One region of the Vibrio sp. Vf1514 genome, then DNA from elsewhere that is predicted to be linked to it. Evidence: riboswitches for the same ligand, from Rfam matches in the RefSeq annotation. Region 1 holds a riboswitch; the other holds the start of a gene.
The links. A riboswitch is a leader RNA that binds a small molecule or an ion and turns the genes downstream of it on or off. The one in region 1 is predicted to bind lysine.
Positions count from the first base shown of each region.

Region 2: linked by a shared signal. The riboswitch ahead of lysC (lysine-sensitive aspartokinase 3) and the one ahead of ACS18Q_RS08715 (Na+/H+ antiporter NhaC family protein) in region 1 are both predicted to bind lysine.

Region 1 covers NZ_CP197267.1:1,891,318-1,896,040, reverse strand. The annotation lists gene ACS18Q_RS08725 (inosine/guanosine kinase) at 1-1,146, shown strand, start outside; gene ACS18Q_RS08720 (H-NS family histone-like protein) at 1,431-1,835, opposite strand; lysine riboswitch at 2,246-2,428, shown strand; gene ACS18Q_RS08715 (Na+/H+ antiporter NhaC family protein) at 2,540-4,135, shown strand; gene ACS18Q_RS08710 (sigma-54 interaction domain-containing protein) at 4,179-4,723, opposite strand, start outside.
Region 2 covers NZ_CP197267.1:315,126-319,848, forward strand. The annotation lists gene metH (methionine synthase) at 1-557, shown strand, start outside; gene lysC (lysine-sensitive aspartokinase 3) at 643-1,989, opposite strand; lysine riboswitch at 2,097-2,274, opposite strand; gene ACS18Q_RS01505 (pyridoxal-phosphate-dependent aminotransferase family protein) at 2,452-3,573, shown strand; gene ACS18Q_RS01510 (PglL family O-oligosaccharyltransferase) at 3,633-4,723, opposite strand, start outside.

The DNA.
Region 1 (4,723 bases):
TTGATTGAGCGTTATGGTTTGAGTAAAGGACATTCGCTGGTCATTAATGATGACGCCGCGGAAGCGTTATACAACGAATTAAAGTCTGAAAAACTGATCACCAATGAATATGCCGGTGGCACCATCGGAAACACGCTGCACAACTATTCGGTTCTGGCAGATGACCGTTCGACCTTATTAGGGGTGATGAGTCAGGACATTAAAATCGGCAGCTACGGTTACCGTTATCTGTGTAATACCTCCAGCCGTATGGATCTGAATTATCTGCAAGGTGTGGACGGCGCCATTGGCCGCTGTTTTGCATTGATCACTGAAGATGGCGAACGGACATTTGCGATTAGCGAAGGTCAGATGAACCAGCTAAGCCCGGAAAATATTCCTGAGAAGATTTTCCAAAGTGCTTCGGCTTTGGTGATCACCGCTTATTTAGTGCGCTGCAAAGCTGGCGACCCAATGCCGGATGCCACCATGCGCGCGATCGAATTTGCCAAGAAATACGATGTGCCTGTGGTGCTGACTTTAGGCACCAAGTTCGTGATTCAAGACGATCCAACCTTCTGGCAGGAATTCCTGCGTGACCATGTCACGGTTGTCGCAATGAACGAAGATGAAGCGGAAGCGTTAACCGGCGAGCGCGACCCACTGGCGGCTTCGAACAAAGCGTTGGATTGGGTGGACTTGGTGCTGTGTACTGCAGGTCCTGTGGGGCTGTTCATGGCCGGGTATACTGAAGATACCGTGAAACGTGAAACCTCTCTGCCGCTGCTACCGGGCTCGATTCCAGAATTCAACCGTTTTGAATTTAGCCGTCCGGCGAGCAAAGCGAGCTGCATCAACCCCGTGCGTGTATATTCTCATATTGCGCCTTATATGGGTGGCCCTGAGAAGATTAAAAATACTAATGGTGCGGGCGATGCGGCTTTGTCGGCACTGTTGCACGATATGGCAGCGAATAAATACCACAAAGAAAACGTACCGAATTCCAGTAAACACCAGCACGAGTTTCTAACTTATTCTTCATTTTCTCAGGTTTGTAAATATTCAAACCGCGTGAGTTATGAGGTATTGGTTCAACATTCACCACGTTTGTCGCGTGGTTTGCCTGAGCGGGAAGACAGCTTGGAAGAAGCCTACTGGGAACGCTAATCAGTTGTTATTTAAAAACGTCACTCCAAAGGGTGGCGTTTTTTTATCGGCCAATGATTGGTAATAATTAGCGTATGCTATGCGTTGAAATTTGTTGATGTAGAAATTTACATATAGAAAATGTAGAAATGTGTCAGAATAATGCAACATGTAAGTCAGTATACACAATGAGATGATCATCAATTGGGAGTATATCGATTTGCTACAACATCCACGGTTATTTATTTCTGCGATTAATAAAAAAGGCTCCTTTCGGAGCCTTTCTTTCATTTGCTTAACATGCGTTATAGCGCGAACTCTTCAAGAGATTTGCCTTCATCCAGTGCTTTCTGGATAACAGAAGGTGTACGACCTTGACCAGTCCAAGTTTTCTCTACACCGTTGTCCATGTATTTGTATTTCGCAGGACGAGGCGCGCGTTTGCCTTTTACTTTTGTTTTTGTTTCGCCAGCAAGGGCAGTAATCAGTGCATCAACGTCAATGCCGTCTTTTGCAATTTGTTCCGCGATCGCTGCTAATTTAGCTTCTTGCGCTTCGCGTTCTGCGCGCTCTTCTTCTTCAGATTCTTTACGTTCTTGAACAACGATTGTTAATTTATCCAGAGCTTCTTCTAGCTGCTCCAGAGTCAATTCGCGAGCATAAGCACGTAGGCTGCGAATATTCAACAGAGTTTTCGTAACTTCCGACATTACCGTTTCCTATAAAATAGAATAATTAACAGTTCAATACTAAACCCAGTAATTTATTCTGGCAACATTGAAAGTGAAATAATATTGAAAATATTCAATATAAGCGAATTAAATGACATTGGTTATTATTGTGTGACGAATTCATCCATAAGTTAATTATGGTTTTATTGGTCGTTTGGTTAAATTGATGCATGTTTGGTGTGTCTTTATATATGGTGTTCGTGATATTTATTGCATAGTTATATGAAATGAGTATCAATGCCTACCTCTTCAGTGTGACCTTGTGTCGGCGAATTAAAGTAACAGGATATGTTGCATTGACAATCTCGATAAGTACAATAGCTCGCACCTAATGCGAAGTACGACGTGGGCATCAGCTGATTGCAGTCAGCCGTAGCGTATTGTCCTACTTTCGATGTAGAGGCGCGGTATCGAATAGTATTCATGGTTGGGGTGATGCCAATGAACCATGAAGAAAGGCTATATCGCCGAAGTCAGTTTGCACATCAAAGCGGCTGGCTGGGGTTGTTCGCGAATAGCGCCAACACTGCCATAGTCTATATTTTGTTAAACTATGGAGCGCTACTGTAGGGTTGGGTGAAGTGTTCGCTTCCCTTTCGCTTAGTTCAACATAAATTGCGTACTGCGTTGCGTGGTTTGTCTGCAGTAGATCTCTAGCCATTTATTACTGGTTTTTGAAGATCATGAATTTAATTGATTTTGCTTCCTCTCCTTTGTCTATCTTGCCGCCGTTGGTGGCTCTTAGCCTAGCGATTATTACCCGCAAAGTATTGGTATCCTTGGGTGTCGGTATTTTACTTGGTGCATTACTTCTTGCCGATTACTCTGTGGGTGGCGCATTAAGCTACGTCGGCACCAAAGTGTCGAATGTCTTTATTGAAGACGGTGGTCTGAACACGTGGAACATGAGTATCGTTGGCTTCCTGTTGCTCTTGGGCATGATGACCGCGCTGCTGACGCTATCGGGCGGTACGCGTGCTTTTGCTGAATGGGCGCAAGTTCGCGTGAAGAGCAAACGTGGCTCGAAGCTGCTGGCTGCTTTCCTTGGCGTATTCATCTTTGTTGACGATTACTTTAACAGTCTCGCCGTGGGTTCGATTGCCCGTCCTGTGACGGACCGTTTCTATGTCTCCCGTGCGAAACTGGCTTACATTCTGGATTCAACGGCTGCGCCAATGTGCGTGGTGATGCCAGCGTCTAGCTGGGGTGCCTACATTATGACCATTATCGGTGGCATTTTGGTGTCACACGGTATTACGGATTACTCACCACTGGGCGCGTACCTGCGTTTGGTTCCGATGAACTTCTACGCTATTTTCGCTTTGTTGATGGTGTTTGCGGTTGTGTGGTTCCAAATGGACATTGGTCCAATGCGTCAACATGAAATCAACGCGTCTCAAGGCCGTGGCTTTGATGGCGACAACGATTCAGAAGTGGCTCACGATCTCAATGAAGAGTTGGATATTCGCGAAAGCGAGCACGGCAAAGTGTCGGACTTGATCCTGCCGATCGTCTTGTTGATTGTCGCAACCATTGGCGCGATGCTCTACACCGGTGGTCAATCGCTGGCTGATGACGGCATTGCGTTTAACCTGCTGGGTGCATTTGAAAATACCGACGTGGGTACATCCCTGATTTACGGTGGTCTGGTTGGCTTGGCGGTGGCGCTTTATACCGTACTGAAACAACGCATTGCGATGACAGAAATTGCAAAAACATTGTGGGTTGGCGCAAAATCCATGTTTGGCGCGATTCTGATTCTGGTCTTTGCGTGGACGATCGGTGCCGTGATTGGTGACATGAAAACGGGCGCATACCTTTCGTCGTTGGTGCAGGGCAGTATTAACCCGCACTGGTTACCTGTCATCCTCTTTGCACTGTCAGGGATTATGGCGTTCTCAACCGGTACCTCTTGGGGCACCTTCGGCATCATGCTGCCAATCGCCGGTGACATGGCCGGTGCAACCGATATCGCGCTGATGTTACCCATGCTGAGTGCTGTACTGGCGGGTTCTGTATTTGGCGACCACTGTTCACCTATCTCAGACACAACGATCCTGTCTTCTACTGGTGCGCGTTGTTGCCACATTGATCACGTATCGACACAGCTGCCATACTCTTTGGCGGTTGCGGGCGTATCCGCGATAGGTTTCGTGGTCCTAGGCATGACGGACTCTTTGGCGCTGTCATTTGCAGCGGCTACGGCAGCCTTTATTGCGGTATGTTTTGCTTTCATCAGCTTATCAAAAGCGAAGATGTCAAAGTGCGAAACTGCTTAACGCCTTGATTGATTGACAAAGCTCCGCTTCGGCGGGGCTTTTTTTATTTCTGCAAATCGTACTTTTTGAGCAATCGATATAAAGTGGTACGGGAAATACCCAAATAACGGGCTGCCGCACTCATGTTATGTTTATGCTCGCCAATCACCTGCAACAAATAATCTGAATCGATGGTGTCAAAGGCGGGAAGCATTTGCCGATCCGCCAGATCCAACCCGAGGTCGGCAATGGCTATATTTTTGTCGCCACACATAATGATGGCTCGCTGAATCACGTTACGCAGTTCACGTACGTTACCGGGCCATGAGTGGCGACTGAGATAATCCAACACCGGTTTGGTTAAGTGCTTCCTTTTACCGTCACTCAACACGTTGAGAAAGTAGTGAGCATACCCCGGAATATCGGCTTTGCGTTCGCGAAGTGGGGAAATAAATAGCGGTAAGATATTGAGGCGATAATACAAATCTTCCCGAAATCCGCCCTGAATAATGTCTTGTTTTAAGTCGACGTGGCTGGCTGCAATAATTCGGCAGTTGACGCTGACGCTGCTGTCGGAGCCCAAACGCTGCATCTTTTTCGATTCGAGAA
Region 2 (4,723 bases), 1.6 Mb from region 1:
ACTACTGCTTGTCGGATTACATCGCGCCGAAATCGAGTGGTAAAAAGGATTGGATTGGTGCATTTGCGGTCACGGGCGGGATTGGCGAACGTGAGTTGGCGGATCAATACAAAGCGCAGGGCGATGATTACAATGCGATCATGATTCAAGCGGTGGCGGATCGTTTGGCTGAAGCATTTGCGGAATACCTGCATGAAAAAGTGCGCAAAGAGATTTGGGGCTACGCGACGGATGAAAACCTGTCGAACGACGAACTGATTCGCGAAAAATATCAGGGGATTCGTCCAGCGCCCGGTTATCCCGCGTGTCCTGAGCATACTGAGAAAGGCACCCTGTGGGAGATGCTTAAGGTTGAAGAGACGATTGGCATGTCGCTGACCACCAGTTATGCGATGTGGCCGGGTGCATCAGTGTCGGGCTGGTATTTCTCGCATCCGGATTCACGCTACTTTGCCATTGCGCAGATTCAAGATGATCAGGTGCAAAGCTACGCTCAGCGCAAAGGGTGGGATCACCTCGAAGCTGAAAAATGGCTTGGGCCCAATATCAACGGCTAAGTACTGAAATAGCACAGCACAGAAACAACAAAGGTCACCCTCGGGTGACCTTTTCTTTATGCGTGTGACTCATGAAAGCGACTTATTACTCGAACAGATCTTCATGCAGTTTCTGAATCACGTTCTTCGACACGGGGGCATCGACCAAGAAACACAGGTTGTGATCACTGGCGCCGTAGCAAATCATGCGCAGGTTGAAGTCACCCAATGTGCTGAATACTTGTTTGGCGTAGCCTTTGGTTTCCATCTGGTTACCGATCAACGCCACCAGACACAGGTTGTGTTCCACCTCGACTGTCGCCAATTCTTCCAGTTCTGCACGAGCCTCTTGCGGCAGCTCCGGTGCGCCGCCAGCGGTGTCGGTTTTGTCTAATGTGAGCGAAACACTGATCTCTGAGGTGGTGATCAGATCGACGGAGATTTTGTACTTGGCCAGCACCTCAAACACTTTGGCGAGGAAGCCGTAAGCGTGGAACATTTTGGCGCTGCGCAGGGTCACCATGGTTTGGTTGCAGCGCAGGGCCAAGGCGCGAAATTGTGGCGAGTTTTCTACTTCTTGGCGAATCCAAGTGCCGCCTTTTTCTGGCTCTTTTGACGAACCGACAAACACCGGGATACCGTGACGAATCGCCGGAACCAGCGTCGAAGGGTGCAGGATCTTGGCGCCAAAGTTGGCCATCTCTGACGCTTCGCTGAAGCTAATCTCTGGAATAGGGGCCGCTTTGGGGGCAATGCGTGGATCGGTGGTGTAGATGCCTGGGACATCCGTCCAGATCTCAAGTCCGCTGGCTTCAACAGCTTCGGCAATCAGCGCCGCGGAATAGTCACTGCCGCCACGCCCTAGTGTGGTGGTGTTGCCTTGTTCATCTGAACCAATAAAGCCTTGCGTGATAACCACGTTTTGCTGGCACAAAGGCACCAGTGTTGCTTTTGCCAGACGCTTAATCTCGTCGAGCTGAGGTTCCGCACGGCCGTAATGATCATCGGTGCGCAGCACGTCGCGAATATCAAAACGTACCGCATTGATGCCTCGCTCGCGCATCAGTTGCGCCAAAATATGCGTCGACATCAGCTCACCACACGCCACTAGATGATCGGTTAGTTTTTTGCTGGATTGAAACGAGGCTGCTTCAGCCGCGCTCGCGACGCTGTCTAAAATCGTGTGTACCTCTTTTTCGACCTGAGTCGGATCCGCCAATTGGTCAATGATGGCATGATGAATATCTGCCAACTGTTTGAGGATCAGGGCGCGTTGTTCTGACTCTTGCACGCCATTGGCCAGTTCAACCAATAGGTTGGTCACACCTGAGCAGGCACTGCTGACCACTAATTTGGTGTGTGGATTGTTTTCAATGATGGCAGAGCAACGGCTCATGGCTTCGAAATTTGCAACACTTGTACCGCCAAATTTGGCGACATTGAATGCACTCACGGCATTTCTCCCAGACTTCCCAGAAAATAAAATGGTTGGTAATCCAACGTCCAATGTTTTGAAGAGAGTGTTCTTAGAGCAAAAAAGAGAGGTGTACTTTGACAGGTTTCCTCAGAAGCTCTTCATCAGCGTTGTACTGATGACAGTTGAAGGGATTCAGCCCATTCAACCGACAAACCAGAACCACAATTCTGATCCATCTCGGCACTGCTCCCCCTGAGTGTTCTGTTTTGGAGTTGAGGCTCCACAAAACACCTGCCTGGGCAGTGCTCCTCTTCTGCTAGATAGCTCAGACATTGAACGGGTTTATGTACTTAATGTCAATCGTAAATGTCTTAGCAAATGAAAATAATTATGCACTGAATGTGACAGTGGTTCGACCTCTAGACCTCCGTCGAATTGTGGTGGCGAACGAATTGGATTAACCTTGATTTTCCTCAACCCCCAAAGCAAGGAGCACTTATGACCATCCGCAGTTTCATTCCCCCACACCGCATTTTGATGGGCCCGGGGCCATCGGATATTTCCCCTCAGGTTTTGCAGGCATTAAGCCGCCCAACAGTTGGCCACTTGGACCCGCTGTTTGTCGGCATGATGGATGAACTCAAGCAGTTGTTGAAATATGCATTCCAAACTCAGAACGATTTTACCATTGCAGTCTCCGCGCCAGGCAGTGCGGGCATGGAAGCGTGTTTCGTCAACTTGGTTGAACCGGGCGATAAAGTGATCGTGTGCCGCAACGGTGTGTTTGGTGAGCGCATGCGTGAAAACGTGGTGCGTTGCGGTGGCGATGTGGTGATTGTGGATGATGCATGGGGCGCCCCCGTCTCGGTTGACAAAGTGGCTGACGCGATCGCACAACATCCTGATGCGAAGATTCTGGCATTTGTGCATGCGGAAACCTCGACCGGCGCGTGCAGTGATGCCCAAGCGTTGGGCGCATTGGCAAAGCAGCATGGCATGTTGACGATTGTCGATGCGGTGACTTCACTCGGCGGAGTGCCGTTGCTGGTGGATGAGTGGCAACTGGATGCAGTGTATTCGGGTAGCCAGAAGTGTTTGTCGTGTGCACCGGGTTTATCGCCGCTGACGTTCTCTGCTCAAGCGATTGAGAAAATACAGTCACGCAAGACGCCGATTCAAAGCTGGTTCCTCGATCAGAGTTTGGTGCTGGGGTATTGGAGCGGGCAGGGTAAACGCAGCTATCACCATACTGCTCCTGTGAATAGTTTATATGCGCTGCATGAAGCGTTATTGATGCTGAAAAATGAAGGGCTGGAAAGCGCGTGGGCACGCCATCGGCAGATGCACGAGAAACTCAAAACGGGGCTGGAACAGCTCGGATTGACGTTTGTGGTGGACGAAGCCAGTCGTTTGCCGCAGTTGAATACGGTTTACATTCCTGACGGGGTTGATGATGCCGCGGTGCGCAATCATCTATTGAATGAATACAACTTAGAAATTGGTGCAGGTTTGGGGGCGTTGGCGGGGAAAGCGTGGCGCATTGGCGTGATGGGTTATGGCGCGCGAGCGGAAAATATTGCGCTATGTCTTAAGGCTTTGGAAGATGCTCTGACGCAATAAATGGCGACGTTGCATGGCAAAAAGTTTTACTGCAAAAAAGGTGGCTGAGGCCACCTTTTTTATTCGTCATCTTCATCCAGATTCGGTACGCTCGAGACCGCCGCAGAGGGCGGCTCGTAGTGCACAGTGGTGAAGTCTTGACGAGGAAACAGGAATTCTGCTTCGGCACGGATCTGTTCGGCGCGGCTGTGATCGCCCAAGCCTTGGTAGGCCAGAATCAGGTTGCTGTAAAACGCAGGGCGAGGTTTGTGTTTGATGATCGCCAACGACCAATCAATATAAGGCTGAATGTATTGCGGCTGCTGATTGTACAAACCGATATTGAGGTAAGTGCTGTAGACGTCCCAATCATAGCGATCCTGCCATACCACGGGATTGGTGACCTGATTCAACAGATCCGGATTCTTTGGATGCGAGCCTTCAAACTTCATCAGAATGTAGTTGGTGTGTAATGCGCTGAGCATATACACCGCCGTCAAGAACGGCAGCAACAAACTGGTGATGCGCAGGGCGGACTTGCTGATTTTGCTAAAGCGCGCAAAGCGATATTTTGCGACGCGCTGGTCGATCCAAAATAGGAGGATCACAAAGGTAATCCAGTGAATGGCAGAGTGATAAAACGGATATTCCAACTGGCTGTGCAGCACCATCGGCAACAACAGCGCAAACATCGCCAGTCGCGTACCTTTTTTGGCCGAACGGATGCGCATCAACACAAATCCTGCCGCAATCGCCATGCCGAGGATCGGCAGCAATCCACCTTCGACACCCCAATACAGGATTTCATTGTGCGGATGATCCATCGCAGGTAAACCGGGCGGGTAGCGGTTGTTCAGTTGATGCTGACGCGCGGTATACAACATGTATTTGGCTTCGAAATTCCCGTAACCGTAACCGGTAAATGGTTTCTCGATCAGCATGTCCACTGCTTGAGGAAAGGTGTAACGGCGCGGACTGTCCAAATCAGCTTTTTGCTCAATCAATTGCGCAGTGCCCGCAGAGTGCCCTGCGGCGAGACCGAGAAGGACACCAGCGAGGGTGGCCAGCAGCCAGTTGATAAAACGCTGACGCGTTGAAAAGCGGTAGAGATACGGCAGAATTAACGCCACCCCGAAGAGGGCCGACAACCACCCTGTCCGCGATGCCAGCA